One region of the Streptomyces sp. NPDC093795 genome, then DNA from elsewhere that is predicted to be linked to it. Evidence: riboswitches for the same ligand, from Rfam matches in the RefSeq annotation. Region 1 holds a riboswitch; each other region holds the start of a gene.
The links. Region 1 has a riboswitch for cyclic di-AMP ahead of ACIRB7_RS15560 (LysM peptidoglycan-binding domain-containing M23 family metallopeptidase). Riboswitches for the same ligand answer to the same signal wherever they lie in the genome.
Positions count from the first base shown of each region.

Region 2: it holds a riboswitch for cyclic di-AMP, as region 1 does, so the genes downstream of both, ACIRB7_RS23620 (transglycosylase family protein) here and ACIRB7_RS15560 (LysM peptidoglycan-binding domain-containing M23 family metallopeptidase) in region 1, are expected to answer to the same signal.
Region 3: it holds a riboswitch for cyclic di-AMP, as region 1 does, so the genes downstream of both, ACIRB7_RS28080 (M23 family metallopeptidase) here and ACIRB7_RS15560 (LysM peptidoglycan-binding domain-containing M23 family metallopeptidase) in region 1, are expected to answer to the same signal.
Region 4: it holds a riboswitch for cyclic di-AMP, as region 1 does, so the genes downstream of both, ACIRB7_RS31130 (M23 family metallopeptidase) here and ACIRB7_RS15560 (LysM peptidoglycan-binding domain-containing M23 family metallopeptidase) in region 1, are expected to answer to the same signal.

Region 1 is NZ_JBIWIO010000005.1:108,147-115,602, reverse strand. Features, by position in the region: gene ACIRB7_RS15575 (helix-turn-helix domain-containing protein) at 37-720, shown strand; gene ACIRB7_RS15570 (DUF6126 family protein) at 773-928, shown strand; gene ACIRB7_RS15565 (tyrosine-protein phosphatase) at 938-1,759, opposite strand; cyclic di-AMP (ydaO/yuaA leader) riboswitch at 2,119-2,307, shown strand; gene ACIRB7_RS15560 (LysM peptidoglycan-binding domain-containing M23 family metallopeptidase) at 2,312-3,316, shown strand; gene ACIRB7_RS15555 (SGNH/GDSL hydrolase family protein) at 3,478-4,272, shown strand; gene ACIRB7_RS15550 (STM4011 family radical SAM protein) at 4,259-5,125, opposite strand; gene ACIRB7_RS15545 (STM4012 family radical SAM protein) at 5,183-6,526, opposite strand; gene ACIRB7_RS15540 (STM4013/SEN3800 family hydrolase) at 6,523-7,344, opposite strand; gene ACIRB7_RS15535 (STM4014 family protein) at 7,359-7,456, opposite strand, start outside.
Region 2 is NZ_JBIWIO010000009.1:58,439-65,894, forward strand. Features, by position in the region: gene eno (phosphopyruvate hydratase) at 1-660, opposite strand, end outside; gene ACIRB7_RS23620 (transglycosylase family protein) at 1,022-1,753, opposite strand; cyclic di-AMP (ydaO/yuaA leader) riboswitch at 1,757-1,930, opposite strand; gene ACIRB7_RS23625 (transglycosylase family protein) at 2,189-3,343, opposite strand; gene ACIRB7_RS23630 (cytochrome P450) at 3,437-4,732, opposite strand; gene ACIRB7_RS23635 (globin domain-containing protein) at 4,830-6,062, shown strand; gene ACIRB7_RS23640 (nucleoside triphosphate pyrophosphohydrolase) at 6,079-7,044, opposite strand; gene ACIRB7_RS23645 (SurA N-terminal domain-containing protein) at 7,061-7,456, opposite strand, start outside.
Region 3 is NZ_JBIWIO010000012.1:15,463-22,918, forward strand. Features, by position in the region: gene ACIRB7_RS28060 (MFS transporter) at 1-1,287, shown strand, start outside; gene lhgO (L-2-hydroxyglutarate oxidase) at 1,466-2,650, shown strand; gene trmB (tRNA (guanosine(46)-N7)-methyltransferase TrmB) at 2,705-3,475, shown strand; gene ACIRB7_RS28075 (PrsW family intramembrane metalloprotease) at 3,540-4,871, shown strand; gene ACIRB7_RS28080 (M23 family metallopeptidase) at 4,896-6,065, opposite strand; cyclic di-AMP (ydaO/yuaA leader) riboswitch at 6,077-6,223, opposite strand; gene ACIRB7_RS28085 (PP2C family protein-serine/threonine phosphatase) at 6,425-7,456, opposite strand, start outside.
Region 4 is NZ_JBIWIO010000014.1:114,729-122,184, forward strand. Features, by position in the region: gene ACIRB7_RS31125 (M16 family metallopeptidase) at 1-1,306, shown strand, start outside; cyclic di-AMP (ydaO/yuaA leader) riboswitch at 1,554-1,719, shown strand; gene ACIRB7_RS31130 (M23 family metallopeptidase) at 1,732-2,502, shown strand; gene ACIRB7_RS31135 (GntR family transcriptional regulator) at 2,687-3,370, shown strand; gene ACIRB7_RS31140 (HPr family phosphocarrier protein) at 3,526-3,807, opposite strand; gene ACIRB7_RS31145 (GNAT family N-acetyltransferase) at 4,025-7,057, shown strand; gene ACIRB7_RS31150 (DUF5998 family protein) at 7,098-7,456, shown strand, end outside.

The DNA.
Region 1 (7,456 bases):
CTTGCCTCAGAGGCACGATGCTGGCGGAATGGACGCATGGACCACGTCCCCGGGGAGACCTCCCCGGACCCCGCCGCCACCGGCGCACCGCCGGACGCCGCTGCCTCAGGCGCCCTGCCGGACCCCGCCGTCCCTGGCGCCCTGCCGGACGTCGCCCCGCAGCTGCGGGGTCTGCGCCGTCGCCGGGGCCTCACCCTGGAGGCCGCCGCCCAGCGGGCCGGCCTCTCGCCGGCCCACCTCTCGCGCCTGGAGACCGGGAACCGGCAGCCCTCGCTGCCGATGCTGCTCGCCCTCGCCCGCATCTACGGTACGACGGTCTCCGAGCTCCTCGGTGAGGCACCGGCCGAGCGCGACCCCGTCGTCCGGGCCGGCCGCTCCGAACCCGTCGAGGCCGACGGCTGGGTCTACCGCCAGGCGGGCGGTGCCGGGCGCGCCCTGCAGTGCCTGCGGGTCCACGTGCCGTACGCCACCAGGGCCGACATCGTGCGCGTCCACCCGGGGGAGGAGTGGATCCACGTCCTGGAGGGCCGGGTGCGGCTCGCGCTCGGTGACGCCGTGCATGTCCTCGATCCCGGGGACAGCGCGCACTTCGACTCGCTCACCCCGCACCGGATCGGCGCCGCCACCCCCGGCGGGGCGGAGCTGCTGTTCGTCCACACCCTGATGCAGAGTCCCGCGGCCGAGCTGTGCCTCGGCGACGGGACCCCGCACCGGCGCTGAGCCCCGTGGGGCATCCTTCCCTGTGGCTCTTCATTCCTTCGAGAGGACCGACATGTCCGACAAGTCACGACCGGTCACCGGTGAGGAGCGTGGGGAGGGCAAGTTCCCCAAGGGGCTGGTCCTGCGCCTCTTCGCCTACCTGGTCGCCGGCCACCTCTTCGCCGGTTTCCTCTACCTGCTCTTCGCGCTGGGTGGCCAGAACCGGTAGGCGGCGGACTCACACCTCGGTGAGCAGGCGCTCCCGCAGGCGCTCGCGGGTCTCCGGGGCCAGCTTCAGGCCCGTCGCGAGGTAGGCGTCCACCGAGCCCCAGGTCGCCTCGATCGTCTCGAAGGCCCCCCGCAGGTACTCCACCCGCGCGTCGAAGAGCGGGCTCAGCAGCTCCATCACCTCGGGCGACATGGCGTCCGGGGCGGTGGAGCTGCGGCGCACCTTGTAGCGGCGGTGCGGGTCGTTCGACTTCACGTAGTCGGCCTCGATCGCCGCCCGCTCGACCCCGAGGGCGAGCAGGGTGATCGCTATGGAGAGCCCGGCGCGGTCCTTGCCGGCCGCGCAGTGCATCAGGGCGGGGAGGCTGTCCTCAGCCATGGCGTGCAGGATCCGGCTGTGCTCCGCGGTCCGCTCGATCACCATCTTCCGGTACGAGTCGGACATGTTGGCGGCCGCCTTGCCGTCACCGAGGATCTCGCGCAGCTGGGTTATGTCGCCGCCGCGCACCAGCTTCCAGAACTCCTTGCCCTCCGCCGGATCGTTGAGCGGTATGTTCACGTTCCGTACGCCGGGCAGCTCGACGTCGGGACCCTCGACCTTCCGGTCGGCCATGTTCCGGAAGTCGAACACGGTGTGCAGTCCCAGCGAGTCGAGGAAGGCGGCGTCCGCCGCCGTCGCGTGGGCGAGGTGGCCGCTGCGGAAGAGGCGCCCGGTGCGGACGGCCCGGCCGTCCGTCGTCGGCAGGCCGCCCACGTCCCGGAAGTTGCGGACCTCGGCCAGCTCGGGTTCGGTCATTTCGATGGGCGGGACCTGCGGCAGCTGCTGCGTCACGGGTGCTCCTGGTGGTCGACGTTCGGGTGCCCGAAGCGAGATCGGTTCCTGGGGCAATCATCCAGGCGGGAGGGTGTCGGCGCACCCCCCTGGACGGGAATGGGTGATCTGTCCGAATTGAGGCCTTACGTATAACGCGCCCTGTTTGCGGGCGAGATGGGCATCGGCGCGTGAGCAGCGTCATAGAAGTGACGGATCGTGGCCGACGGCCGGAACCAATTGCCGTACGGAAAAGGGACATCGAAGGACCGTCATCCACAGAGGGTGACCGGAATTCCGGCCGGAAGACGTGGCGGGGAAAGCCGGTGGAAATCAGCGGCTTGTCCGTGCCGACCCCCTCGTCTAGCGTCACCGTCAATCCGGTCGGACCGCCGAATCCTGCCACCGTCCGGAATTCCCACTCATCCCATGTGTGGCAGGAGCGGGGGACCCAGGAAGTACGCCGGTCCCGCGACGCAGGACGGCTTGGGGTGAAGCCGCGTGAGAACGCGGCCGGGCATCTCCAGTCCGAACCCGACAGCTCACCTCGTAGGCGCCGGAGAGGAATTCGCCATGCCCGCGACGGGTAAGCACCGCCGTACCAAGACCAACCGACTGACCCGCGGAATCGCCGCCGCCGGTACGGGAGGCGCCGTCGTCGCCCTCCCGCTCTTCGGCGCCACCGGGGCCCACGCCGCCGAGCAGACTGCCGCCCCCAGCCAGGCCGTCACCGCCGCCGCCCAGGTGGAGGCCCTCGCCGCCGCCAAGGCCGCGCCCGCCGCCAAGGCCGCACCGAAGACGTACTCCGTCGTGCGCGGCGACTACCTGTCGAAGATCGCCGCCGACCACCACGTCGCCGGCGGCTGGCAGAAGCTGTACTCCGACAACCGCCAGGTCGTCGGCGAGGACCCCTCGCTCATCCTGCCCGGCATGAAGCTCACGCTCGGCGCCAAGAGCACCGCCAAGGCCTCCGCTCCGAAGAGCGCCGCGCCCCGGGCGGCCGCCCCCAAGAGCGCCCCGGAGCCGTCCGCCGAGACCTCCTCGAAGAACGGCGACACCCCGCGCGCCTCCCGGGGCAGCGAGCGCGCCGCCGCCCCGGCCACCACCGCCCCGTCCTCGGACGCCGGCTCGTCCTCCTCCGCGCAGGAGTCGACGGGCGCCTCGACCTCCGCGTCCGGCTGGGTCGCCCCGGTCAGCGGCGGCATCTCCACCCCGTACCGCGCCTCCGGCTCCATGTGGTCCTCCGGTTACCACACCGGTGTCGACTTCATCGCCTCCTCCGGCACCACCGTCCGCGCCGTCGGCGCCGGCAACGTGGTCTCGGCCGGCTGGAGCGGCGCCTACGGCAACGAGGTCGTCATCCAGCACGCCGACGGCAGCTACTCGCAGTACGCCCACCTCTCCTCCCTCTCCATCTCGTCCGGCCAGACCGTCACCGGCGGCCAGCAGATCGGCCTCTCCGGCTCCACCGGCAACTCCACCGGCCCGCACCTGCACTTCGAGATCCGCACCTCGCCGAGCTACGGCTCCGACATCGACCCGCTGGGCTACCTCCGCCAGCACGGCGTCTCCATCTGACGCACCGACACCCCGCGTGGCCCGGCACTCCTGTGCCGGGCCTCCGGCGTTTCCCCATCTATTCCGGCTTGGCAATTTCTTTATCGGTGGCATATATCACCCGGCGTCAACCCCTCCTTACGGTCGCGTAGGTCACATCCAAAAGGGAAGGATGTGCTCCCGTGGCAGACGATTCGAGATCAAGAGACAAGAACGCATTCGGGTCGTACGCGGCGATCGGTGACAGCTTCACCGAGGGCGTCGGAGACCCCGGGCCCGGCGGGACGTACGTCGGCTGGGCGGACCGCTTCGCGGTCCTGCTCGCCGACCAGCTGCCGGAGCACGACGCCTTCCGCTACGCCAACCTGGCCGTACGCGGGCGCCTCCTCGACCAGATCGTGGCGGAACAGGTCCCCCGGGCGAAGGAACTCGCCCCCGACCTGGTGACCTTCTGCGCCGGCGGCAACGACATCATCCGCCCCGGCAGCGACCCCGACGACGTGGCCGAGCGCTTCGAGCGGGCCGTCGCCGAACTGACCTCCGCCGTCGGCACCGTCATGGTGACCACTGGCTTCGACACCCGTGACGTGCCCGTGCTCAGGCACCTGCGCGGCAAGATCGCCACCTACACCGCCCACGTCCGGGCCATCGCGGACCGCTACGACTGCCCGGTCCTCGACCTGTGGTCCCTCAGGTCCGTGCAGGACCGGCGGGCCTGGGACCTCGACCGGCTGCACCTCTCCGCCGAGGGGCACACCCGGGTCGCCCTCCGCGCCGCCCAGGTCCTCGGCCTGCCGGTGCCCGCCGACCCGGATCAGGCCTGGCCGCCGGTAGCCCCGCGCGGCTCGCTGGAGCTGCGCCGGGACGACATCAACTGGGCGAAGGAGTACCTCGTGCCGTGGATCGGGCGCCGGCTGCGCGGCGAGAGCTCCGGCGACCACGTCGAGGCCAAGCGCCCCGACCTCATGCCCCTCTGAGGGACGACGGGCCGCCGGCCGGGATCCGCTCCAGGACCCCGCCGGCGAACACGTCGTACAGCGGCAGCGTCTCCAGGTGGACATAACCGATGTGACAGTCGCAGACGGCGAGGGGGCAGGCCCGGGGACGCAGGGCGGCGCGGTACGAACCGTCGTACAGGTTCCCCAGCTCGGCCTTGACGAAGTGGCAGCGCCGCACCGTCCCCTCACCGTCCACCGAGATCACCGACTCCCCGGTCCGGCAGGGCAGCCCCGCCGAGCGGTGCGGATGACGGCTGTACGGGAACAGCGGGTCGACCGCCGTCCACTCGTCGGCCTCCGCGTCGGTGTACGTGTACCCCTCCGCCGCGTTCACCCAGAGGTACACGTGCGGAGGCAGCGCGGCGCGCAGCCGCCGGGCGTGCTCCGCGTGCTCGGGCAGACCGACCACGCCGACACTGAACCGGACGCCCCGCTCCGTCAGTTCCCCGCACTTGGCGAGGAAACGCTCGTAGGGCGTCTGCCCGGGGTGGTACGTGCACCAGAGCGCCACGCGCTCCGGGTCCGCCTCCGCCAGCCAGTCGGTCCGGCAGCTCAGATTGGTCTGGATCGCCACCCGCTCGACCTGCGGCAGCCGCGACAGCTCGACGAGCGCCCGCCGGTACCAGGAGCGCACCAGGCCCTCGCCCCACGGGGTGAAGAGGATCCGCAGCCGGTCGCCGGTCTGTGCGGCGGCCCAGCCGGTGAACCGTTCCAGCGCGGCCCGGTCCGCGCGCAGCTGCTCCCGGCTGTCCCGGCGCTTGGCGAACGGGCAGTACGGGCAGTCGAAGTCGCAGGAGGAGAGCGGCCCCCGGTAGAGCAGCGTCAGGTCCATGCCGGAGTCGGTGGTCAGCTCCATGCCGGAGTCGATGGTCAGCTCCATGCCGGCCCCCTACTTCGGCTCGTACGCGGCCATCGCGGCCCGCACGGAGGAGGAGAAGAGCTCAGGACCGAGCCCGTCCGAGTACGAGAGTCCCTCCGGCGACAGTCTCAGGAGCCCTTCAGGGGCCTCCGCGTCCAGCCAGCCGAGCGCCTCGAACCGGCCCAGTTCCTCGGCGAAGTCCGCGAACGGCGAGGACCCGAACCGCTCCGCGTACCCCGCGACCGGCATGCCCTCGGCCTGGAGCAGCGACTGGAGCAGATGGCGGCGACGGGCCTCCCCGGCATCGACCCAGCGGCCCACCTCGACGCGGGAGAAGTCCTCGGTCTCCGTGTAGGAATCGATGATCGAGCGGATCTCCCGCATGTCGACCGCGTAGTCGAAGGAGTAGTGGAGCGCCGACGTGTACGACCGGGCCCCGCAGCCCAGGCCGATCATGCCGTCCGTCTGGCAGGCGTAGTCGTCCGGGCCGAGCGGTGCGGCGTCCGTCCGCCGGAACATCCGCATGGACACCTGCTCGTAGCCGTGCGCGAGGAGATGGTCCCGGCCGTGCCGGTACAGACGCAGCCGCTGTTCGTCCCACTCCCGGTCGGCCCGCAGCCGGTCGGCGGGCGAGATCCGGCCGAGGCCGGTGAGGGGGCGCACGTACAGCGGATACAGGTACAGCTCCTCCGGGCGCCAGGCGAGGGCCGCGTCGAGCGAGGAGCGCCAGGACTCCTCGGTCTGGCCGTCGATCCCGTAGATCAGGTCGATGTTGAGCACGGGGACACCGGTGTCCCGGATGCGCCCGAGCGCCGCCTCGACGTCCGCGCGCCGCTGCGGCCGGACGGCTGCCCGCGCCTCGGCCTCCACGAAGCTCTGCACCCCGATGCTGAGCCGCGTCGCGCCCCGGTCGGCGAGGACCGCGAGCCGGTCCGCGGTCGCCGTCGCGGGCGAGGTCTCCACGGAGAGCGGCACCGCCCGCAGATTCACCCCCATCCGCTTCTCGGCGATGTCGCAGAGCCGCTCCAGCTCTCCGGCGGTGAGAAAGGTGGGTGTGCCCCCGCCGAACGCGGCCGTCGCGAACCGCACCGGCGCCGCGTCCCCGAGAGCCTCGCGCACGGCCGTGGCCTGACGGTCGAGGGCGTCGAGGTAGCGGCTGGTCAGCTCGTCGGGTGCGCCGATCCGGGTGAAGAGGTTGCAGAAGCCGCAGCGGACCTCGCAGAACGGTATGTGCGCGTAGAGGGAGAGCGCGTCCTTCGGCTCGTCCCGCCAGAGCGAGGCCAGGGCCGGTGCCGGGTCGGGGAGCGGCCGGTACGCCGTCTTGTGCGGGTAGGCGTAGACGTAGCTGCGGTACGGGCGGATGGCGTCGCTCATGCCAGGGCCTCCCGCTCCGGGCCCGCGAGCACGAACTGTGCGTACGGGACGGTCCACACGACCTCGTGACCGAGGCGGTGCCCGGTGTGGCCGTCCTCCCCGTACGCGGTGCCGTGGTCGGAGCAGACGATCGCGAAGCAGGGACGCCGGCTGCTCATCGCGGCGAAGAGCCGTCCGATGTGCCGGTCGACGTACTCCAGGGCCGCCGCGTGGGTGGCCCGGGAGTCCCCCGCCTCACGGGTCGCCCCCGGCAGATGGAACCAGTTGGGCTGGTGCAGCGCGGACACGTTCACGAAGAGGAAGAGCCGGCGCCCGTGGGGGAGCCCGGCGACGACCTCCTCGGCGCGCGCGACCTGGGACTCGAAGGAGGTCGGGGAGGCGACGCCGAAGGCGGGCTCCCAGTGGCTCTCCTGGAACAGGCCGGGGAGCACGGCGCCGAGGGGCGGCTGCTTGTTGAAGAAGCCGACACCGCCGACGCAGACCGTCCGGTAGCCCTCGCCGGCGAGCGCGGACACCAGGTCGGGGGTGTCGTGGACATAGGTGCCGCCGGCGGTCGACTCGCTGCCCGCGAACCGGGCGGCGAACAGGCGCGGGTGGGGCCCCGGGGCGGCCGGGGTCGGCAGGAAGCCCGCGAAGATCGCCTGGTGGGAGGCGTAGGTGAAGCTGCCGGGGGCGTGCCGCCGCTCCCAGACGCCGCCGGGCAGATGGCGGGCCAGGTTCGGGATACGGCCCGCGGCCGCGAGCTCCACCGCCACGTCGTACCGCAGGGTGTCGAGGGTGACCAGGAGCAGGTCGTGGCTGCCGACGATCGCGTTCATGTCGGGCTGCTGGTTCACGTGGTGCTCGTTCCTGTGGCGCGGGGGGTGGGGCGGGGCTGTGGGGTCCGCGTGGTCTGTGGGGTCCGCGCGGGCTTCTGGGCCAGCGGGGCCA
Region 2 (7,456 bases), on a different contig from region 1:
GTCGAGGGCGGCGCGGTTCGACTCCAGGTTCGGGGCGAAGCCGCCCTCGTCGCCGAGGCCGGTGGAGAGGCCCTTGCGCTTCAGCACGCCCTTGAGCGTGTGGTAGATCTCCGCACCCCAGCGAAGGGCCTCGGAGAAGGACTCCGCGCCGATCGGGGCGATCATGAACTCCTGGATGTCCACGTTGGAGTCGGCGTGCGACCCACCGTTGAGGATGTTCATCATCGGAACGGGCAGCAGGTGCGCGTTCGGGCCGCCGAGGTAGCGGAAGAGCGGGAGGTCCGAGGCCTCGGAGGCGGCGTGGGCCACGGCGAGCGAGACGCCGAGGATGGCGTTCGCGCCGAGCGAGCCCTTGTTCTCGGTGGCGTCCAGGTCGAACATGGCCTGGTCGATCAGGCGCTGCTCGGTGGCGTCGTAGCCGACGAGCTCCGGGCCGATCTGCTCGATGACGGCGAGGACGGCCTTCTCGACACCCTTGCCCATGTAGCGGTTGGGGTCACCGTCGCGAAGCTCGATGGCCTCGAAAGCACCGGTGGAGGCGCCGGACGGAACAGCAGCACGGCCGGTGCTGCCGTCGTCGAGGCCGACCTCGACCTCGACCGTGGGGTTGCCTCGGGAGTCCAGGATTTCCCGGGCTACGACGACGTCGATGGACGGCACGAGCATCTCCTTCTGGGATGTGACGCTGGATGTGACGCAAGGTCGGTGCAGGGGTCGCTCGGCCTTGCGACAAGAGCCTAACCGGCGCGGGGGCTCCGGCCAGCCGGGCGCCCGCCCCCTGGGACGAAAAAGGACCCAAGGGCATGCGTTTCGGGACGAAGGACATCAGATCTACTGGACGGTAACCGTCAGGTCGTTCCTCAGTCGTCCCTCGACGGGTGTGCCCGGACACAAGGAGCGGCCCGGAACGGACGGAACCCCGGTCGGGCGCGCACGGGGGACGGGCGCGCCGGACCGGGGTGGTCACCGCGGGAGGGTCGTGGGGCCGCGTGAGCCGCCGGACTCACGCGGACCGCCGGGCTCACTTCAGGTGAAGCTGCTGGCCCGGGTAGATGAGGTCGGCGTCGTCGACGATCTCGTCGTTCAGCTCGAAGAGCTGGGCCCAGCCGCCCTTGACGCCGTGCGCCTGGGCGATGGTGCTGAGGGTGTCGCCGGAGACGACCTTGTACTCGCCGTCACCCTTCTCGACCTTCTTGCCGGTCGGGGTGGTGACGGTCTTCTTGGCGGCCTGCGGCGCGGCCTCGCGCTGCGGGGCCTGCTCCTGCGGGGCCTGCTGCGTGGCCTTCTTCGGGGCCTGGCGCTGCTCGCTGCGGGTGGTCGGCTGCTCGGCCTTCCGCTCCTCCTGCTGCGGGGCGGACTCGGCGGAGCCGCCGTCGTAGGAGGCTCCGGAGAGGCCCACGCCACAGCTCGGCCAGGCGCCCTTGCCCTGGCCCGCGAGGACCTTCTCGGCGACGGCGATCTGCTGGGACTTCGACGCCTGGTTGGCGGTCGAGGCGTAGGCGGTGCCGCCGTACGCGGCCCAGGTGGAGGCCGAGAACTGGAGGCCGCCGTAGTAGCCGTTGCCCGTGTTGATGGACCAGTTGCCGCCGGACTCGCACTGGGCGACGCGGTCCCACTCGGAGGCCGTGGCGGCCGAGGCGGTGCCCGCGGTCAGCAGCGGGGCCGCGACGGCGACACCGGTGACGCCGACGAGCGTGGCGACCTGGGTGGCCTTGGAGGGACGGCGGTGTTTGCCCTTGCCGGAAAACAGCATGGAGATTCTCCTCACCGACGCCTGTGAGGTGAGCTGTCGGGTTCGGGCCGGAAAGTTGCCCGGCCGCGTGTCCTAGCACGCGGCTTCACCCCAAGCCGATCATCGGCCGTCTTTCTCAACGGCCGGGACCGGCACTTACCTTGGGTCCCCCACTCCTGCCTTCGGCGCTTACGCGACGACTGTTCCCATCGGCCGACGGCAGGATTCGGCGTTTCGGTCGACGGGGCCCGCGGTGGCGAGCGGTGACGACCGTAGACACAGACCCACCGGAAGTTCAAAGAGGCGTATTGCGGAAATATCGCCCCTACTTGGCTTCCGGAAGGTGGTGTTTGTGCAGGTGAGAGGTGACGGGGGCAAAGGTTACGGACGGGACACGCCAGTTGGGGTGAAGAGACTCATGTCTCACTTGCCCAGAACCGGACATTCCCGCCCGAATCACTTGGCCGTCGAAACCGGACCGTCCGTCAGATCGAGGCTCTGACCAGGGAGGATGAGATCCGGATCGATGCCCACCGTGCGCCGGTTGGCGTCGTAGAGGGCGGTCCAGCCTCCGGGGAGTTCGTTCGCCTGCGCGATGTCGGACAGGCTGTCGCCCGGCCGCACGGTGTACGCGCCCGAAGTGTCCTGACTGTCCGTTGCGCCCGAATCCTTCGCCGCGTCAACCGGCGTCGTGGCGAGAGGGCTTTCGGTCAGCTTGTTCTCGGATGAAGCATGTCTACCCGATTCAGGTGAAGTGTCCACCTTGCCGGTTTCCTCCGGTGCGGCATCGCCCCGGTGCTTGCCGGTGCCGGGCGTGGCCGACGACGCGTCACCTTCCGGAGTGCCGGGCGTTACGGACGAACCAGGCGTACCGGGCGTGACGGAGGCGTCAGGGGTGCCGGGCGTGACCGGGGTGACCGGGACGACCGGGTTGACCGGGACGACCGGCGCGGCCGGGTCGGTCGAGCCGCTCGGGGCGGTCGGGGTGGTCGAGCCGGTCGGTGCGGTGGGGCTCACCGGAGCGGTCGGCGAGACCGGGGCCGTCGGCGAGACGGGCCCGGTGGGCGGGGCCGGCGTGACGGGAGCGGTCGGCGTGACCGTGCCCGTCGCCCCCTTCGTGGTCTCCGGGGTCCCCGTGGAGGCCCCGGGCAGCCCCGCCGTACGGTTCGACTCGACGACCGGGCCCGTGGGGGTCTTCGGGACGGAGGTCGGGCCGGGGTCCACACCGGTGGCCGTGCCGTCGTTCGTCAGACCGGCGATCGGCGCGCAGGTGGCCCACTCGACGGAGCCCTTCGCGAGGGCCTTCTCGGCCACCGCGATCTGCTGGGCCCGGCTGGCCAGGTCGGCGCTGGGCGCGTACGCCAGGCCGCCGTTCCGCTCCCAGCTGTCCTGGGTGAACTGGAGCCCGCCGTACATGCCGTTGCCGAAGTTGGCGCTCCACTGACCGCCGGACTCGCACTCGGCGACGCGGTCCCAGGTGGCGGCGTCGGCCGCGGAGGCGGATCCGGCGGCGAGCAGCGGCAGCGCCATCGCGGATCCGGTCACACCGGCGGCGACGACGATGGCGGGGGCCTGACGGGGGCGACGGTGTCGTCCGTTCCCGGAACGCATAGGAGCGCCTTTCGCGTGACGGCTGAGAGTGCGGTGAACGTAGCGGTATTCGAACGCTCGTCACAAGTCGATGGCCGCACGATCACGCGAAGATCACATTTCTGACACGCCGTCACTGTGGCGGAGCGGTACGGACGGGGAGAACTCCACCGGAAGCGTGCGCAATCCCCGCATGATGAGCCCTCCGCGCCACCGCAGTTCGGCCGGGTCGGCGGCGAGTCGCAGGTCCGGAAGACGCGTCAGGAGGGTCGCGAGCGCCGTCTGTCCCTCCAGCCGGGCGAGCGGCGCGCCGAGGCAGTAGTGGATGCCGTGGCCGTACCCGAGGTGCTGGTTGTCGCGCCGGGTGAGGTCCAGCGTGTCCGGCGCAGTGAACCGCTCCGGGTCCCGGTTCGCCGCGGCGAGCACGACGAGCACCGGGTCGCCGGCCGGGATCGCCTGCCCGCCGATGGTCAGCGCCCTCGTCGCGTACCGCCAGGTCGCCATCTCCACCGGCCCGTCGTACCGCAACAGCTCCTCCACCGCGGTCTCCAGGAGCGCGGTCTCGCCCGCCGCGACCGAGGCCTGGAGCCGCTCCCGCCGCTCCGGGTCCCGCAGGAGCGCGTAGACGCCGTTGCCGATGAGGTTGATGGTCGTCTCGAAGCCGGCGAAGAGCAGCACGAAACACATGGCGGTGGCTTCGGCCTCGGTGAGGTGGTCGCCGTGGTCGCTCGCGCGGATGAGGCCGGAGATCAGGTCGTCGCCGAGGTCCTGGCGCTTGCGGTGGATCAGCTCCGCGAGATAGCCGCGGATCTTCTTCACCGACCGGGCGACCCCGCCGCGGGGCCCGCCGCCGTGCCGGATCATCATCCCGGCCCAGTCCCGGAAGTCGTCCTGGTCCTCGCGGGGCACGCCGAGCAGGTCGCAGATCGCGTAGATGGGCATCGGGAACGCGAACTCGTGGATGAGGTCCGCGCTCCCCTTCTCCGCGAAGGAGTCGATGAGCCGGTCCGTCAGCTCCTGCACGCGCGGGGCGAACTCGGCGACGCGGCGCGGGGTGAACGCCTTCGACACGAGCCGCCGCAGCCGGGTGTGGTCGGGCGGGTCGATGTTGAGCAGATGCGTCATGAGGCCCGCGCTGCGCTCGCCGGGGATCCCCGTCTTCCCCGGCTCCGCGTGGTGCACCGGGTTCTTGGAGAGCCGCTGGTCGGCGAGGGCCTGCCGGGCGTCCGCGTACCGCGTCACGAGCCAGGCGTCGACCCCGCTGGGCAGCGTCGTCCGGTGCACGGGCGCGTGCTCCCGCAGCCAGGCGTACGAGGGGTACGGATCGCTCGCGAACTCCCAGGTGAAGAGCTCGGGGGCGGGCGGCGCGGCAGACGGACGGGCGGGGGCGGGGCCGGGGGTGGTGCTCACCCCCCGACGGTACAGGGCGACCCCGGCGGTGAGGTGTGTGGAGATCATGTGATCAAGAAGGGGGGCCGTGCCCTAGATTCGTGCGGTGGATCCTCAGATGCTCAGAAGCACGTTCGCGGTCGTCGAGAGACGGGCCGAACACGCCGTCACCTTCTTCTACTCGCATCTTTTCTGGAACAACCCCGGCCTGCGCGAGCTGTTCCCCGCGGACATGCGGCCCCAGCGGGACCGGCTCTTCGCCGCGCTCACGCACGTGGTGTCCCACATCGACGAGCCGGGTCTCCCGGAGTACCTGGGCCGGCTCGGCCGCGACCACCGCAAGTTCCTCGCCTCTCCCCCGCTCTACGCCGCCGTCGGGACGAGCCTGCTCGCCGCGTTCGCGCACGCCGCCGGATCCGCCTGGACCCTGGAGGCCGAGAAGGCCTGGGCCGAGGCGTACGGCCGTGTCGCCGGTCTGATGCTGGCGGGCGCCGACGAGGCGGCCGGGGCCGGGGAGCCGGCCTGGTGGGACGCGGACGTCGTCCGGCACCAGCGGTACGGCGAGGACCTGGCCGTCCTCACGCTGCGGCCCCGGCAGCCCCTGCCGTACCTCCCCGGCCAGTACGTCAGCGTCAGCTCGCTGCGCGTCCCGCGTGTCTGGCGCACCTACTCCCTCGCGGACGCGCCCCGGCCGGACGGCACGGTGGAGCTGCATGTGAGCCGGATCCCGGGCGGCGCCATGAGCACGGCGCTCGTCGAGGAGACGGGTCCGGGCGAGACCCTGCGGCTCAGCGCGCCCGGCGGCGGCCTCACCGCGCGGACGGAGCCGGGCGGACTCCGTACCTATATATGCGCGGGTACGGGCTGGGCCCCGGTGCGGGCGCTGCTCGCGGAGGCGGCGGAGGCCGAGCCGGAGCTGACGGGCCGGCTGTTCGTCGTGGCGCGCGCGAAGGAGTACCTGTACGGACGGTGGGACGCCGAGCGGCTGAGGGGGCGGCTCCCCCATCTCAGCGTCACCTACATCACCTCGGCGCCCGGGCATCCCAAGGCCCAGGCGACCGAGCGGCTCCTCCAGTCGCTGCGGGCCTGCGTCCACTGGGCCGCGCACGACGTCTACCTCGCGGGGCCGCCCGGCTTCCTCACGGAGGTCGCCGAGGCGCTCGTGGAGCTCGGCACCGACCCGGCCCGCGTCCACCACGACACCGTGGCGCCCGTGGGCGGCTTCACCGTCCGCCCGAGCAGCGCGGCCGAACGCCTCCTGGGCCCACCCCCACCGCTCTGGCACGACCCGGAGTCCCGCGCGCCGCGGGCCTGGGGCGTGCCCGGCGGATCAGGGCCGGACACGCCCTAGAAGCCGGTGCGGTGCCTCAGGACGTGACGCCCTCCGCCGCGCGGATCGCGTCCCGGTACGCCCTGGCCGCCGCGCGCAGGGCCGCCTCCGGGTCCGCGCCGGACGCCTCCGCCCGGGCGGCGAGGGCGAGGAGTTCGTATCCGACGCCCTCTCCCTTCGGCAGCGGTACGTCGAGACCGGCCGTCCGCACGCGGCTCGCGAGCTTCGTCGCGAGCGCGAGGCCCGGCTGGCCCAGCGGCACGCCGTCGGTGACGGACTCCCGCTGCTTCTCGATCGCCTTGGTCCGCAGCCAGTGCGCCTTGACCTCCTCCGGCGTCTCGGCGGTCGCGTCGCCGAAGACGTGCGGGTGCCGGTGGATCAGCTTCTCGACGATCGTCCCGGCGACGTCGTCCACGGAGAACGGCTCCTCCGGGTCCTCCTCGGCGATCCGGGCATGGAAGACGACCTGGAGCAGGACGTCCCCGAGCTCTTCGCGGAGCTCCTCCCGGTCGCCGTCCTCGATCGCCTCGACGAGTTCGTACGCCTCCTCGATGCCGTACTTGGCGAGTCCCTTGTGCGTCTGCCGCGAGGACCAGGGGCACTCGCGCCGGATGCGGTCCATGATCTGCACGAGGTCGAGGAGCCGGGCGCCGGGCAGGTCGTACGAGCCGGGCAGCAGCTCCAGGTCGGGCATGGTGAAGCGGCCCGAGCCGGCGAGCCGGGCGAGGCCGTCGGTCAGCGCCCGGTCGCCCTCGCCGGAGGGAAGCAGCAGGACCGTGCGGTCCCCGGCGCAGGCCTCGACGAGTTCCTCGGCGGTGGGCCGCAGGAGTTCGACGGCGACCCCGGCCTCCCGCAGGTACGGCAGCTGCGGGTGGTGCTCGTCGGGGCAGAGCACCCGGTCCGCGCCGTGCAGCGCCTGCCAGGCGGGCCAGGACAGGAGTCCGGGCGCCACGCGGTGGCTGGCGGTGAGCAGGACGATGCGGCCGGGGCTCTCAGATGTCACCCCTCGAACCTACCGCTCAGGCGCCGGCCGGGGCGGCGTCGGGGTCCTGGCTGATCTGCCGCAGCCAGGGCGCGGTGGTGGAGGCGAGCCGGACCTGGGCGTCGTCCCAGGCGCCGTAGCGCGGGTTGACGTCGATGGCGAGGGCCTTGGAGGCGGCGGAGAAGACGTCCGTCAGCTTCTTCTGGCCCTCCGGGGTGTCCGTGACGCCGAGCTTCTCCGCGATCTTGTTCATGAGGACGTTGCGGCGGACGACCTCGTCGATCTGGCCGGGGGCCACGCCCTGCTCCTGGAGGAGGACGGTGGCGAGCTGTTCCTCACCGCCGCTCTCGCGGACGAAGGCGCTCCTGGTCTGCTGGAGTTCGGCGCGGGTGACACCGATGCCGTTGTCCGCGGCGACCTTGTCGACGACCCG
Region 3 (7,456 bases), on a different contig from region 1:
ATGGTGCCGCAGGGCGCGGCGCCGCACCTGATCGCCGCCGCGATCGGGCAGAAGCTCGGCCGGCCCGTGCCGCTGCACGAGATCGGGCTCGCCGACGCCGACCCGGCGCCCGAGGTGGGGCTCGCCTTCCCGCGCGACGTGGGCGAGGCGGTGCGCTCGGCCACCGATCTGTACCGGCTCGACCTCGCCGGCCGGCGGGCCGGCGGCGGGATCTGGCAGTCGCTCGCCGGGTCCTTCGCGGTGAGCGCGTACGCGACGCCCGCGTCCCGTTGGCTGATAACCCCCGCCGACCCGTCGGTGGAGCGCGAGGCACCGCCCGCTGCGGGCGGCATCACGGCCGCCGCTGCCGCCGTCGCCGTCGCGGAGCACGCGCGCGTGGGTCACAGCGACGTCGCCAAACTCCGCGAGGCCGCCGAGGACGCGCGCCGCTGGGACTCCAAGTACGGCGGCGGGGACTGGCGGTCGTCCATGGTCCCCGAGTGCTTACGGGTGGACGCCGCACCGCTCCTCCTCGCCTCCTACTCGGACGAGGTCGGCCGGGCCCTGTTCGGCGCGACCGCCGAGCTCACCCGGCTCGCCGGCTGGATGGCCTTCGACACCGGCCAGCAGGAGGCCGCCCAGCGCTACTACATCCAGGCCCTGCGGCTCGCCCGCGCCGCCGCCGACGTGCCCCTCGGCGGCTACGTCCTCGCCTCCATGTCCCTCCAGGCCACCTACCGGGGCTTCGCCGACGAGGGCGTCGACCTCGCCCAGGCCGCGCTCGAACGGAACCGGGGCCTGGCCACCGCCCGCACCATGTCCTTCTTCCGGCTCGTCGAGGCACGCGCGCACGCGAAGGCCGGTGACGGGGTCGCCGCCGCAGCCGCGCTCAAGTCCGCCGAGGGCTGGCTGGAGCGCTCCCGGGCGGGCGACGCCGACCCGACCTGGCTGGGCTTCTACTCGTACGATCGGTTCTGCGCCGACGCGGCGGAGTGCTACCGCGACCTGAAGGCGCCCCGCGAGGTGCGCCGCTTCACCGAGCAGGCGCTCTCCCGGCCGACCGAGGAGTTCGTCCGCTCGCACGGGCTTCGGCTCGTGGTGTCGGCCGTGGCCGAGCTGGAGTCGGGCAACCTGGACGCGGCCTGCGCGGCGGGTACGCGCGCGGTGGAGGTGGCCGGCCGGATCTCCTCGGCGCGGACGACGGAGTACGTACGGGATCTGCTGCACCGGCTCGAACCGTACGGGGACGAGCCGCGGGTCATGGAACTGCGGGAGCGGGCCAGGCCGCTGCTTGTCGCCCCGGCGTGAGCCCGCCCGGCGTGAAGCCCACCCCGGCGGCGTGAAGCCCACCCCGCCTGACGTGATGCCCGCCCCGGCGGCGTGACGCCCGCGCCCCGGCGGCGTGACCTGCGTCTCGTGAGCTCGCGCGAGGTTTCACGGGAATGTCAGTGGGCCAGTGCACTATCGGGGGTGGGAGGTGGCGCTGGTGTTTGACTGTGACGTGCTGGTGATCGGCGGCGGGATCGTCGGTCTGTCGACGGCCTACGCCCTGACGCGCGCCGCTCCCGGCACCCGGGTCACGGTCCTGGAGAAGGAGCACGCCCTCGCGCGCCACCAGACCGGGCGCAACAGCGGGGTGATCCACAGCGGGATCTACTACCGGCCGGGCTCGCTCAAGGCCCGGTTCGCGGTCGAGGGCGCGGCCGAGATGGTCAAGTTCTGCGCGGAGTGGGACATTCCGTACGAGGTGACGGGCAAGCTCGTCGTCGCCACCGCGCGCGAGGAGCTGCCCCGGCTGCACGCGCTCGTGCAGCGCGGCAGGGAGAACGGCATTCCGGTCCGGGAGCTGGGACCGGCGCAGATCAGCGAGTACGAGCCGCGGGTGCGGGGCCTGGCCGCGATCCACGTCGGCACGACCGGCATCTGCGACTACGGGGCGGTGTCGGAGCGGCTCGCCGAGGCCTCCGGCGCACGGATCCTGTACGGGGCCGAGGTCACCGTGATCGACCGGCGGCCGTGGGGGGTCGCCGTGCGGACGGCGGACGGGCGGGTGGTGCGGGCGCGGGTCCTGGTGAACTGCGCGGGGCTGCACTGCGACCGGATCGCGCGGCTCGCGGGCGACGACCCGGGCATGCGGATCGTCCCCTTCCGGGGGGAGTACTACGAGCTGGCGGACCCCTCGCTGGTGCGGGGCCTGGTCTATCCGGTGCCGGACCCGGCGTTCCCCTTCCTCGGGGTGCACCTGACCCGGGGCATCGACGGTGGCGTCCACATCGGGCCGAACGCGGTTCCGGCGCTGGCGCGGGAGGGGTACGGCTGGTCCGTCGTCCGCCCGCGCGAACTGGGCGCCACCCTGGCGTGGCCCGGCTCGTGGTCGATCGCCCGGGCGCACTGGCGGTACGGGGCGGGGGAGCTGCACCGGTCGCTGTCGAAGCGGGCGTTCACGGAGGCGGTGCGGCGACTGCTGCCCGTGGTGCGGGAGTCCGACCTGCGGCGGTCTTCGGCGGGGGTGCGGGCGCAGGCGGTGCTGCGGGACGGGACGCTGGTCGACGACTTCCTGATCCGGGAGGCGGCCCGGACGGTCCACGTCCTGAACGCGCCTTCGCCGGCGGCGACGGCGTCGCTGCCGATCGGCCGGGAGGTGGCGGGCCGGGCGCTGGCCTTCCTGTGACCGGCCCCACGCCGGGCCTGGTGGGAGGCCGGGCGCCGTAGAATTGGGGGCATTGTGTCTGAGCAGACTGAGAAGAGCCCGTACCCCACCCCGCGCGGCAGCCAGCGGTTCGCCCCCGGCGAGGGGCCCCTGCCCGACCCCGCGGGGTCGCATCACGAGCGCCGCATCCGCAGCTTCCAGCCCCGCCGCAGCCGCGTCACCACCGGCCAGGCCGAGGCCATGCTGAAGCGGTGGCCCGACTGGGGCCTCGACATCGACGGCAAGCGGGTCCTCGACCTCGGCGCGATGTTCGACGGGCTCCCGGTCGTCCTGGAGATCGGCTTCGGCATGGGCGAGGCGACCGCGCAGATGGCCGCCGCCGACCCCGGCACCGGCATCCTCGCCGTCGACGTGCACACCCCGGGCCAGGGCAATCTGCTCGGCCTCGCCGACCGCAACGGCCTGACGAACGTCCGGGTCGCCAACGGCGACGCGATCATCCTGCTCCGCGAGATGCTCGCCACGGACGCCCTCGACGGCTGCCGGGTCTACTTCCCCGACCCGTGGCCCAAGGCGCGCCACCACAAGCGGCGGCTCATCCAGCCCGAGTTCCTCGACCTCCTCGCGACCCGGATGAAGCCCGGAGCCGTACTGCACTGCGCGACGGACTGGGAGGAGTACGCCGAGCAGATGCTGGAGGTGCTCTCCGCGCATCCGGACTTCGAGAACACCCTGGCCGACGGCGGTTACGCGCCCCGCCCCGACTTCCGGCCCCTCACCCGCTTCGAGGGTCAGGGCCTGGACAAGGGCCATGTCGTGCACGATCTGCTCTTCCGCCGGAAGTGACCCCGAGCGGGTAACCGGGTAACTGCGTCGCCCGGTGTCGGTGGGGGTCGTTAGGGTCGCACACGTGTCGAACCCCGCCCCCTCCGACCAGCCGGAGACCGCTCCCGTCCCCCACCGGGACACCGAGGAGCCGGCCTTCCCCGCCGCCGCCGACCGGTCCCAGTGGCGGTACCGGCCACGCCGGGCCTTCTGGCGCAGCAAGCTGGTCCGGGCCATCGCCGTCATCACCGTGCTCGCGATCTGCGCCCTGTTCATCCTGGCGCTGGTCCGCGAGCAGACCGGCACCGAGGGCTTCCTCGTCGGCCTCGGCCTCGCCCTGCTTCCCGTACCGCTGCTCATGGCCGCCTTCCGCTGGCTCGACCGGGTCGAGCCAGGCCCGTGGAAGAACCTGCTCTTCGCCTTCGCCTGGGGCGCCTTCGCCGCCGCGCTCGTCGCGATCCTCGCGAACACCTTCGCGGTCCGCTGGATCGCGACGGCCACCGCGGACCCGGACTCGGCGGACACGCTCGGCGCCACGGTGGTCGCGCCGGTGGTGGAGGAGAGCGCGAAGGCGGCCGCGATCCTGCTGCTGTTCCTCTTCCGCAGAAGGAACTTCGGCGGCCTCGTCGACGGAGTCGTCATCGCGGGTTTCACCGCGACCGGCTTCGCCTTCACCGAGAACATCCTCTACCTCGGCAACGCCTTCGGCGAGGACCAGGAGTTCGGCACCTCAGGGCTCGGTTCGGTGACCGCCGCGACCTTCTTCGTACGGGTCGTGATGTCTCCGTTCGCGCATCCGCTGTTCACCGTGCTCACCGGCATCGGCTTCGGCTTCGCCGCGCTCGCCCCGCGCGGGAAACGCCTCCGGAAGGTGCTGCTGCCGCTCGCGGGGCTGCTGCTCGCGATGGGCCTGCACGCCGCCTGGAACGGCTCGGCCACCTTCGGCGGGCCCTGGGCCTTCTTCGCGGTGTACGGGGCGCTCATGGTCCCGGCCTTCGGCCTGCTGACCTGGCTCGCGGTGTGGAGCCGGCAGCGGGAGCTGCGCACGATATCCGGGGAGCTCCCGGCGTACGCGGCGGCCGGCTGGCTCTCCCCCGCCGAGCCGCTGGCGCTCTCCTCGATGCGGGCCCGTCAGCTGGCCCGTTCGTTCGCGGCCCGGACGTACGGCCCGCCGGCCGCGCGGGCGGTGGGCGAGTACGAGTCCTTCGCGACGACCCTGGCGTTCCTCAGGGACCGGGCCCGGCGCGGCACGGCAGGACCCGACTTCCCGGCCCGCGAGCAGGAGCTGCTCCACCACCTGTGGCAGCGCCGCGAGGTCGCCTCGCCCGCGCTCACCTACGCGGCCAGGGCCACGGGCCGGGCCTGGTCGCCGCCGCAGTACCTGGACTACGACGGCTACAACCCGTACCGGAGCTGAGCCGAAGTTCTCGGCTCTCGGGCCTCAGACCGTCAGGCCCTTCGAGCGGAGCCACTCCGCCGGGTCGATGCCGGTGCCGCCGGGCGTGTGCACCTCCATGTGGAGGTGGGCGCCCGTGACGTTGCCGGTGGCGCCGACGCGGCCGATCGTCTCGCCGGTGCCCACGGTCTGGCCGACGCCGACCGTCATGGACGATAGGTGGCAGTACCAGACCTCGGTGCCGTCCTCCAGCTCCAGGACGATCCGGTAGCCGTACGAGCCGGACCAGCCCGCCGACTTCACGGTGGCGCCGTGGACCGCCTTGAGCGGGGTGCCGGTGGGGGCGGCGAAGTCGAGGCCCGTGTGGTGACCGGAGGACCACATCGAGCCGGACTGCATGTAGGTGGCGCTGACGGAGTACGAGGAGAGCGGCATCGAGTAGCTCGCGGCGAGCTGCGCGAGGCGCTCGGCCTCGGCCTTCGCCCGTGCTTCCTCCTCCGCCTTGGCCTTGGCCTCCGCCTCGGCCTTCGCCTTCGCCTCGGCGGCCGCCTTCTCCGCGGCCTCGGCCTTGGCCGCGGCCTCCGCCGCCGCCTTCTCGGCGGCCGCCTTCTCCGCCGCGGCCTTCTCCGCGGCGTCCGCGGACGCCTGCTGCTGCTCGGCCTGCTGGAGGATGCGGGCGCGCAGGGCCTCGCCCGCGTCGGCGGTGCCGGCCGCCGTCCTCGTGGCCTGCTCGGCCGTCCCCGCCTGCTCGGTCTTCCCGGCCTGCTCGTTGTCGAGGGTGGTGTACGTGGCGGCGGTGAGCGGGTTCGGGTTGGAGCGGGCCGCGCCGGCGGCCGCCATGTCGTCGCCGGCGCCCGAGGCCGAGCCCGTACCCGCGTCGTCCGCGTCCGGGAGGAGGGCGCCGACGCCGGGGAGGTCGTGGGCGTCGGGCAGGTTTAGGTCCGGGAGGTCCGGCAAGGAGATGGCCACCGGAGGCTTCTCCTGCGCGGTGGCGAGGCCGCCCGCGCCGACGGCCGCGATGACACCGACACCGAGGACGGTGGAGGAACGGGCGAAGTTGGAACGCTGCTTGACGACCCGGTGCCGGCCGCCGGAGCGGCTCTGGGCGCGGAGGGAATCCTCGGTGGGGTTCCACTCGGTGCCCGGCGCGGCGGGACCCGCACCACCACCGAAGGCGTCGAAGGGAGCCTCGGGGGCAGGGGTGTTGGACGCCACGAAGGGGCGCTCCTTTCCTTCCTTCTCGCCTACCGGGTTAGCTGACGGGTTCGGAGCAGGAAGGTCTCCTACGGGCACGGTCGCACAGGTGCGAAGGGCCCGATTCACCCCAATTGGTGGTTCCCCGGTTCCTTTTCAGGATTCGGCGCGTGCGCACGGTGCCGCCTCTTGCGGCGGCTGGGACGACCGCGCTGCGTTATCGAACGTTAATAGACGGAGGGTCCCGATTCCAAGCCGTTCCTCTTGATCATTCATTGAATTGGTAGGGAATGGTCCGAGTTGACCGCCCTTCAGCAGGCGCCGCCCAAACCCCCGCGATCTGACGTTATGTCAATTGTTATCGCAGCGACACCTCTCGACTACGGCCGGTGACCGGGGCCGCCCGGCGGCACCACCGGCATCGTGCGGCGCCGCTCCGGCTGCCCCGTCGCCGGACGGCTCAGCGCGAGCAGCGCCATGTCGTCCGTCGCCCCGCCGCCCGTGTGCAGCCGTACGTCGTCCACCAGCGCGTCCAGCAGTTCCTCGGGCCCCGGGAAGATCCGCCCGGCGAGGCGCGCGCCCGGGTCGTAGAAGACTCCCGCCGCGTTCCGGGCCTCCGAGAGGCCGTCGGTGTAGAAGAGCAGCGTCGCGCCCGGCGGGTACGGCCGCCCCTCGGCCCGGTCCGGCCACACCGCCAGATCACCCATGCCGAGCGGCAGCGCCGGTTCGGTCGGCTCCAGCGTGTCCAGGCGCCCGTCCGCGTACAGCATCAGCGGCGGCGGATGCCCGCGGTTGACGACCCGTACGAAACCGTCGAAGGTGCCGCTCCCGTCGCCGCGCGGGATCTCGGCCAGGACCGCGGTGGTGAACCCCTCGAAGGCGTCGAGCCCGTCCCTGCGGGTGCCCTCGCGGGCCAGCGCCCGTTCCAGGCGCTGCGCCACGCCCTCCAGGCTCCGCTCCTGCTCGGCCGCCTCCCGGAAGGCCCCGATGACGACGGCCACGGCCTCGACCGCCTCCATCCCCTTACCCCGGACGTCCCCGACCACGAGCCGTACCCCGTAGGGGGTGTCCTGGACGGCGAACAGGTCGCCGCCGATGAACGCGTCCGCCTGCGCCGCCTCGTAACGGGCCGCGCACTGCAGTCCGCCGATCCGCTCGGCCGGCGTCGGCAGCACGGCCTTCTGCGCGGTCTCCGCGATGACCCGCGCAGAGGCGAGCCGTTCCCCGCTCCTGCGCACGACCCGGCTGACGAGAAGGGCGAGCGCGGAGACGGTGACGACGGTCAGGGTCTCGGTCAGGGTCGGGACCTCGTCGGCGGTGCCGTTGTAGAGGTGCAGCCCGACGGAGGCGAGGACGGCGGCGATCCCCGTCAGGAGCGTCGTGAGGGTGGAGAAGAAGGGCGCGGCGATCAG
Region 4 (7,456 bases), on a different contig from region 1:
CCGCGGGAAGCTGGACAACGGTCTGACGCTGCTGACCAGCCACCGTCCCGGCCAGCAGGTCGTGGCCGTGGAGCTGTTCCTGCCGGCCCCGCTGGACGCCGAGCCCGCCGGCCTCGACGGCGTCGCCACCATCATGGCCCGCGCGCTCTCCGAGGGCACGGACCAGCGCAGCGCCGAGGAGTTCGCCGCCGACCTCGAGCGCTGCGGCGCCACGCTCGACGCGCACGCCGACCACCCGGGCGTACGGGTCTCCCTGGAGGTTCCCGTCTCCCGGCTGCCCAAGGCGCTCGGGCTGCTCTCCGAGGCCCTGATCGCCCCGGCGTTCCTCGACACCGAGATCGAGCGCCTGGTGCGCAACCGGCTCGACGAGATCCCGCACGAGACGGCCAATCCGGCCCGTCGCGCCGCCAAGCAGCTCTCCAAGGAGCTCTTCCCGGCCGAGTCGCGGATCTCGCGGCCGCGCCAGGGCACCGAGAAGACCGTCAAGGCGATCGACGCGGCCGCGGTCCGCGCCTTCTACGAGGCGTACGTCCGGCCCGCCACGGCCACCGCCGTGGTCGTCGGCGACCTGACCGGCGTCGACCTGGACAAGGTCCTCGCCGAGACCCTGGGCGCCTGGACCGGTGAGCCGGCCGAGCCGCTCCCGATGCCGCCGATCTCGGCCGACGACACCGGACGGGTCGTCATCGTCGACCGACCCGGCGCCGTCCAGACCCAGTTGCTGATCGGACGGATCGGCCCCGACCGGCACGACCGCGTCTGGTCGGCCCAGGTCCTGGGCACGTACTGCCTCGGCGGCACCCTCACCTCGCGACTCGACCGGGTGCTGCGGGAGGAGAAGGGCTACACGTACGGGGTGCGTGCCTTCGGGCAGGTACTGCGCTCCGACAGCCAGGGGAACGGCGCCGCGATGCTCGCCATCAGCGGTTCCGTCGACACGCCCAACACCGGCCCGGCGCTCGACGACCTGTGGAAGGTGCTGCGGACGCTGGCCGCCGAGGGTCTCACCGACGCCGAGCGCGAGACGGCCGTGCAGAACCTGGTCGGGGTCGCCCCGCTCAAGTACGAGACGGCCGCCTCGGTCGCCGGGACGCTCGCCGACCAGGTCGAGCAGCACCTCCCCGACGACTACCAGGCCCAGTTGTACGCGCGGCTCGCCGAGACCGGCACGGTCGAGGCGACCGCGGCCGTGGTCAGCGCCTTCCCGGTGGACCGGCTCGTCACCGTGCTCGTGGGCGACGCGGCGCAGATCGCGGACCCGGTGCGCGCGCTCGGCATCGGTGAAGTCACCGTCGTGACCGGCTGATTCCGGCTCCCGGCCCGGCTCCCGGCCCGGCTCCGACACGGTCTGACCCGGCTCTGATCCGGTAAGGGGAGGGCTCCGACGGCATGTTTCGTCGGAGCCCTCCCCTTTGTCCGTATTAAGCGCAAGGGTGATCGTTTGCCCTGTGGCATGTCTTACAAACTGGCGAGTCCGGTTGGTGATTGAAAGATGATCCGCATAGCGTCGGTGCGTCTGTTCGGCAGTTGCACCCGCCGCACCCGCGGCACCCGGACAGTCATCGCCGAGTCCCCGTCAGGCGCGAGCCTGGGGAGCCGGGGACCCATACGTAGTCCCTGGGGTGAATCGGGCGCCTTCGTCTCGTACGGAGGGGCTCGTAGGAGACCTTCCTGCTCCGAACCCGTCAGCTAACCCGGTAGGCGAGAAGGAAGGAAAGGATCAGCCACTACATGGCGTTCACCCGTGCCACCGGGAAGCATCGTGGGTCGAGCCGGATGGCGCGCCGCAGCGTGGGCTTCGCCGGCGCCGCGACCCTCGCCACCACCGGCGTCATCGGAACCCTCGCTTCCCCGGCGCTCGCCGCCGACGCGGACAACCGCTCCGTCGAGGACACCGGCCTCACCAAGGTGATCACCGAGGACTCCCTCGTGGACCGGATCAACGCCCAGGCCGCCGCCCAGGAGCAGGAGGCCTTCGAGGCCGCCGCCAAGGCGAAGGCCGAGGCCGAGGCGAAGCGCAAGGCGGAGGCCCGCGCCAAGGAGATCCGCGAGGCGGAGGAGCGCGCCGCCCGTGAGGCCGAGCGCCGCCGCCTGAACTCCTTCCAGCTCCCCGTCGCCGGCTCGTACGTCTCCACCGGCTACCAGACCGGCGGCTCGCTCTGGTCCTCCGGCAGCCACTCCGGCGTCGACTTCCACGCCGGCTACGGCAGCAGTGTCGTCTCCGTCGGCTCCGGCACCGTCGTCGAGGCCGGCTGGGGCGGCGCGTACGGCAACAACATCGTCATCCGGATGAACGACGGCACGTACACCCAGTACGGCCACCTCTCCTCCATCGGCGTGTACGTCGGCCAGAGCGTCGAACCGGGCGAGCAGATAGGCATCTCCGGCTCGACCGGCAACTCGACCGGCCCGCACCTCCACTTCGAGGCGCGCACGAGCTCCGAGTACGGCTCCGACATCAACCCGCTCGCCTACCTCCGCGCGCGCGGCGTCAGCGTCTGACGCACGCCCACCTCAACGTCGCAAAAGCCCCGGCTCGTGCTGAGCCGGGGCTTTTCGTCGGTCAAAAAGGCTTCCATATTTCGCTGAGGCATCGGAAATTCCGGCGCGCTGCAATAGAGTCGCAGATCGGGCGCAGAACAGGCGTCGCAGAATTGTCTCGCGCAGACCAAGGCGGAGGTCGGACATGCGCATTCCCGCGCACTCGGTATGCACGGCGATCCGGGACGACATCGTCTCCGGCGTCTTCGAGCGGGGCAGCCGGCTGACCGAGGAACAGCTCGCCCGCCGGTACGGCGTCTCCCGCGTCCCGGTCCGCGAGGCCCTGCGCACCCTGGAGTCCGAGGGCTTCGTCGTCACCCGCCGCCACGCGGGCGCGCACGTCGCCGAGCCCACCGAGCAGGAGGCGGCCGACCTGCTCGACATGAGGGCGCTGCTCGAACCGCTGGGCGCCGCGCGTGCCGCCCAGCGGCGCACCGAGGCCCACCTCAAGGTGCTGCGGGGCCTGGTCAGACTGGGGCAGGAGCGGGCGAGACGGGGCCAGGGCGAGGACCTGCGCTCGCTCGGGGGCTGGTTCCACGAGACGCTGGCGCAGGCCTCGGGCAGCCCGGCCCTGACAGCGCTGCTGACCCAGCTGCGCCACAAGATCGCCTGGATGTACGCGGTCGAGCAGCCCGCTCAGCCGGTGGAGGCCTGGGCCGAACACGGCGCGATCGTGGACGCCGTGGCGCGCGGTGACGCCGAGCGCGCGCGGGCGCTGACCGCGCTGCACGCGGAGCGCTCGCAGCCGCTGCACCGGCTCAAAAGGCCGGAGCGCGGGCACGTGAGGGTTTCGCAACATGTCGTCAACACGGCGAGCGTCCGGAATTAACGCGCACACCGTATACAAAGAATAGCAATTCCGTGGCCCGCGTTCCGTGCTGCCCAAAAGCGGGCCGAATCCGGGTCGGTGGAAATGCGAAAGGCCGTGGCCGCCGGAATTCCGGCGGCCACGGCCTTTCGTCGTACGGGAGAGGTCGACCCGGGTCAGACGGTCTCGGGGAGCTCGTCGAGACCCTCGGCGACCAGCTTCGCCAGACGGTCCAGAGCGGCCTCGGCGCCGTCGGCCTCCGAAGCGAGGACGATCTCCTCGCCGCCCTGCGCGCCCAGGCCGAGCACCGCGAGCATGGAGGCGGCGTTCACCGGGGTGCCGTCGGACTTGGCGATCGTCACCGGAACGCCGGAAGCCGTGGCGGCACGGACGAAGATGGACGCGGGGCGGGCGTGCAGGCCCTCGGCCCAGCCGACGTTGACGCGGCGCTCAGCCATGGTGTTGCCCTTCAAGTCTTAAGCGGTTGTCTAGACCAGTCTCTCACGGGATGCTCCGTGCTCACGCCGACCTTCGGCCCGGGACCGGACCGCCTCTCGGCCCGCCCCCGCCGCCCACGGCGTGCTCACCACCTTGCACGGAGTGACCCCACCATGCACGGCGTACACCCACCGCGCGACCCGTGCCACCGCCGTGTCGCGGCCGTAGGCTGACCCCATGCAGAGCGCGTCGGAACAGTCGGAAGCGGCGGAACACCCGGCACGACCGGCGCGTCCGGAACCACCGGACCACGACTACCCCGACCACTGGGAAGCGGACGTCGTGCTCCGCGACGGCGGCACCGCGCGCATCAGGCCCATCACCGCCGACGACGCCGACCGCCTCGTCAGCTTCTACGAGCAGGTCTCGGACGAGTCGAAGTACTACCGCTTCTTCGCCCCCTACCCCCGGCTCTCCGCCAAGGACGTCCACCGCTTCACCCACCACGACTTCGTGGACCGGGTCGGGCTCGCGGCGACGGTGGGCGGCGAGTTCATCGCCACCGTCCGCTACGACCGCATCAACGAGCGCGGACTGCCGGCCTCCGCGCCGGCCGACGAGGCCGAGGTCGCCTTCCTCGTCCAGGACGCCCACCAGGGACGCGGAGTCGCCTCCGCCCTCCTCGAACACATCGCGGCGGTCGCGCGGGAGCGGGACATCCGGCGCTTCGCCGCCGAGGTCCTGCCCGCCAACACCAAGATGATCAAGGTCTTCACGGACGCGGGCTACACCCAGAAGCGCAGCTTCGAGGACGGGTCCGTACGGCTCCACCTCGACCTCGAACCCACCGACCGCTCCCTCGCCGTCCAGCGCGCACGGGAGCAGCGGGCCGAGGCGCGCTCCGTGCAGCGCCTCCTGACCCCCCGGTCGGTCGCCGTCGTCGGAGCCGGGCGCGCCGCCGGAGGCGTCGGCCGCACGGTCCTCCGTAACCTCCTCGGGGCCGGCTTCACCGGACGCGTGTACGCGGTCAACGCCGCGCTCGCCGCGCTCGCCGGGGGCGCCGGGGGTGAGGGCGCGGCCGCGGAGTTCGACGGCGTCCCCGCGTACCCCTCCGTCGGCGCCATCGGGCAGACCGTTGACCTCGCGATCGTCGCCGTCCCCGCCGAACGGGTGCCGGAGGCCGTCGCGGACTGCGGCGAGCACGGCGTACGGGGCCTCGTCGTCCTCTCCGCCGGGTACGCGGAGAGCGGGGCGGAAGGGCGCGAGCGGCAGCGCCAGCTCGTCCGTCAGGCCCGCTCGTACGGGATGCGGATCATCGGCCCCAACGCCTTCGGGATCATCAACACCGCCGACGTCCGGCTCAACGCCTCCCTCGCACCGCAGATGCCGGCCGCCGGGCGCATCGGACTCTTCACCCAGTCCGGCGCGATCGGCATCGCCCTCCTCGCCGGACTGCACCGGCGTGGCGCGGGCCTGTCTTCCTTCATCTCGGCGGGCAACCGCGCCGACGTCTCCGGCAACGACTTCCTCCAGCACTGGTACGACGACCCCGGGACCGACGTCGTCCTCCTCTACCTGGAGTCGATCGGCAACCCCCGGAAGTTCACCCGGCTGGCCCGCCGCACCGCCGCCGTCAAGCCGGTCGTCGTCGTCAAGGGTGCCCGGCACAGCGGCAGCGCCCCGCCCGGCCACCGGGTGCCCGTCACCCGCATCCCGCACGCCACGGTCTCGGCCCTGCTCCGCCAGGCCGGGGTCATCCGCGTCGACACGGTCACCGAACTCGTGGACGCGGGACTGCTCCTGGCCGCCCAGCCGCTGCCTGCCGGGCCCCGGGTCGCGATCCTCGGCAACTCCGAGTCCCTCGGCCTCCTCACGTACGACGCCTGCCTGACGGAGGGGCTGCGCCCGCTGCGGCCGCTCGACCTGACGACGGCGGCGGAGCCGGCGGACTTCCGGGACGCGCTGGCCGCGGCGCTCGCGGACGAGACCTCCGACGCGGTCGTCGTGAACGCGATCCCCTGGGTCGGCGAGAACGGCGCCACCGAGTTCGGCGACGGGGAGGTCCTCGCCGCCAGCCTCCGCGAGGCCGTCGCCTCGGCCCCGGCCCCGACCAAGCCGGTCGTCGTCGTCCACGTCGAGATGGGCGGCCTCGCGGAGGCCCTCGCGATCGCGACGAGCACGCGACCGGCGGCGCAGGGGAAGGGAGGGGGCGGCGGTACGGGGTCGGTGACCGGTCTCCGGCCCACGGGAACGGAGGCCCAGAGCAGCCCCGCGGCCCCGGCCGATCCCCGGCCCGCCACGGCGCAGGCACCCGCGGGCACAGCCGACACGGTCAGCACCGCGGGCACAGCCGACACGGTCAGCACCACGGGCGCCGTACCCCGGGCCACCACCCCCACCATCCCCGCCTACCCCGCCGCCGAGCGGGCCGTGCGGGCGCTGGCCGAAGCCGTGCGGTACGGGCAGTGGCGGCGGCAGGCGGCCGATCCCGGGCGGGTGCCCGAGTACGAGGACATCGACGAGGCCGGGGCCGCGGCGCTCGTCGAGCGGGTGCTCGGCAGCGGCGAGGAGGCCGACCCCCGGGGGGTGACCCTCGACACCGAGCAGGCCGGGGAGCTGCTCGCGCGGTACGGGATCGCCGTACTGCCGACCCTGCCCGCGCCGACGCCCGACGCCGCCGTCGCGGCCGCCGGCCGGCTCGGCTACCCGGTCGCCCTCAAGACGACCGCGCCACACCTCCGCCACCGCCCCGACCTCGGCGGCGTACGGCTCGACCTGGCGTCCGAGGAACAGCTGCGCACGGCGTACGCCGAGCTGACCGAGGTCCTCGGCAAGCCCGAGGAGCTCCAGCCGGTCGTGCAGGCCATGGTGCCCCGGGGTGTCGACACGGTCGTACGGTCCGCCATCGACCCGGCCGTCGGCGCCGTCCTCTCCTTCGGCCTCTCCGGCGCCGCGTCCGAGCTGCTCGGCGACACCGCCCACCGACTGGTTCCGGCCACGGACCGGGACGTCGCCGAACTCGTCCGTTCCCTCCGTACCGCCCCGCTGCTCTTCGGCTGGCGCGGCTCCGCCCCCGTCGACACCCCGGCCCTCGAAGAAGTCCTCCTCCGGGTCTCCCGGCTCGTCGACGACCATCCCGAGGTGGTCGCCGTCTCCCTGGAGCCGGTGGTCGTGGCACCGCGCGGCCTTTCCGTCCTCGGCGCCACCGTCCGGCTGGCCCCGCCGGCACCCCGCACCGACCTCGGGCCGCGCAGCCTCCCGAGTTACTGAACGGCCTGAGGGGCCCCCACCGCCCCGTAGGATGGAGTCCATGGCGAAGACCGGTACGACGACCCAGGGGCTGCGCGCGGCGATCGAGCGCAGCGGCTACTACCCGGCCCTCGTGGCCGAGGCGGTGGAGGCCGCTGTCGGCGGCGAGGCCGTCGCGTCGTACGTGGTGCACCAGGAGACCACCTTCGACGCGAACGAGGTCCGGCGCCATGTCACCGTCCTCGTCCTGACGCCGCACCGCTTCATCGTCAGCCACACCGACGAGCAGGCCGCCGACACCAGCTCCCCGACCCCGTACGCCACGACGTCCACCGAGTCCGTGAAGCTCGACCGGATCTCGTCCGTCGTCGTCAGCCGCGTGGTGGCCAACCCGGAGTCGTACACGCCGGGCACGCTGCC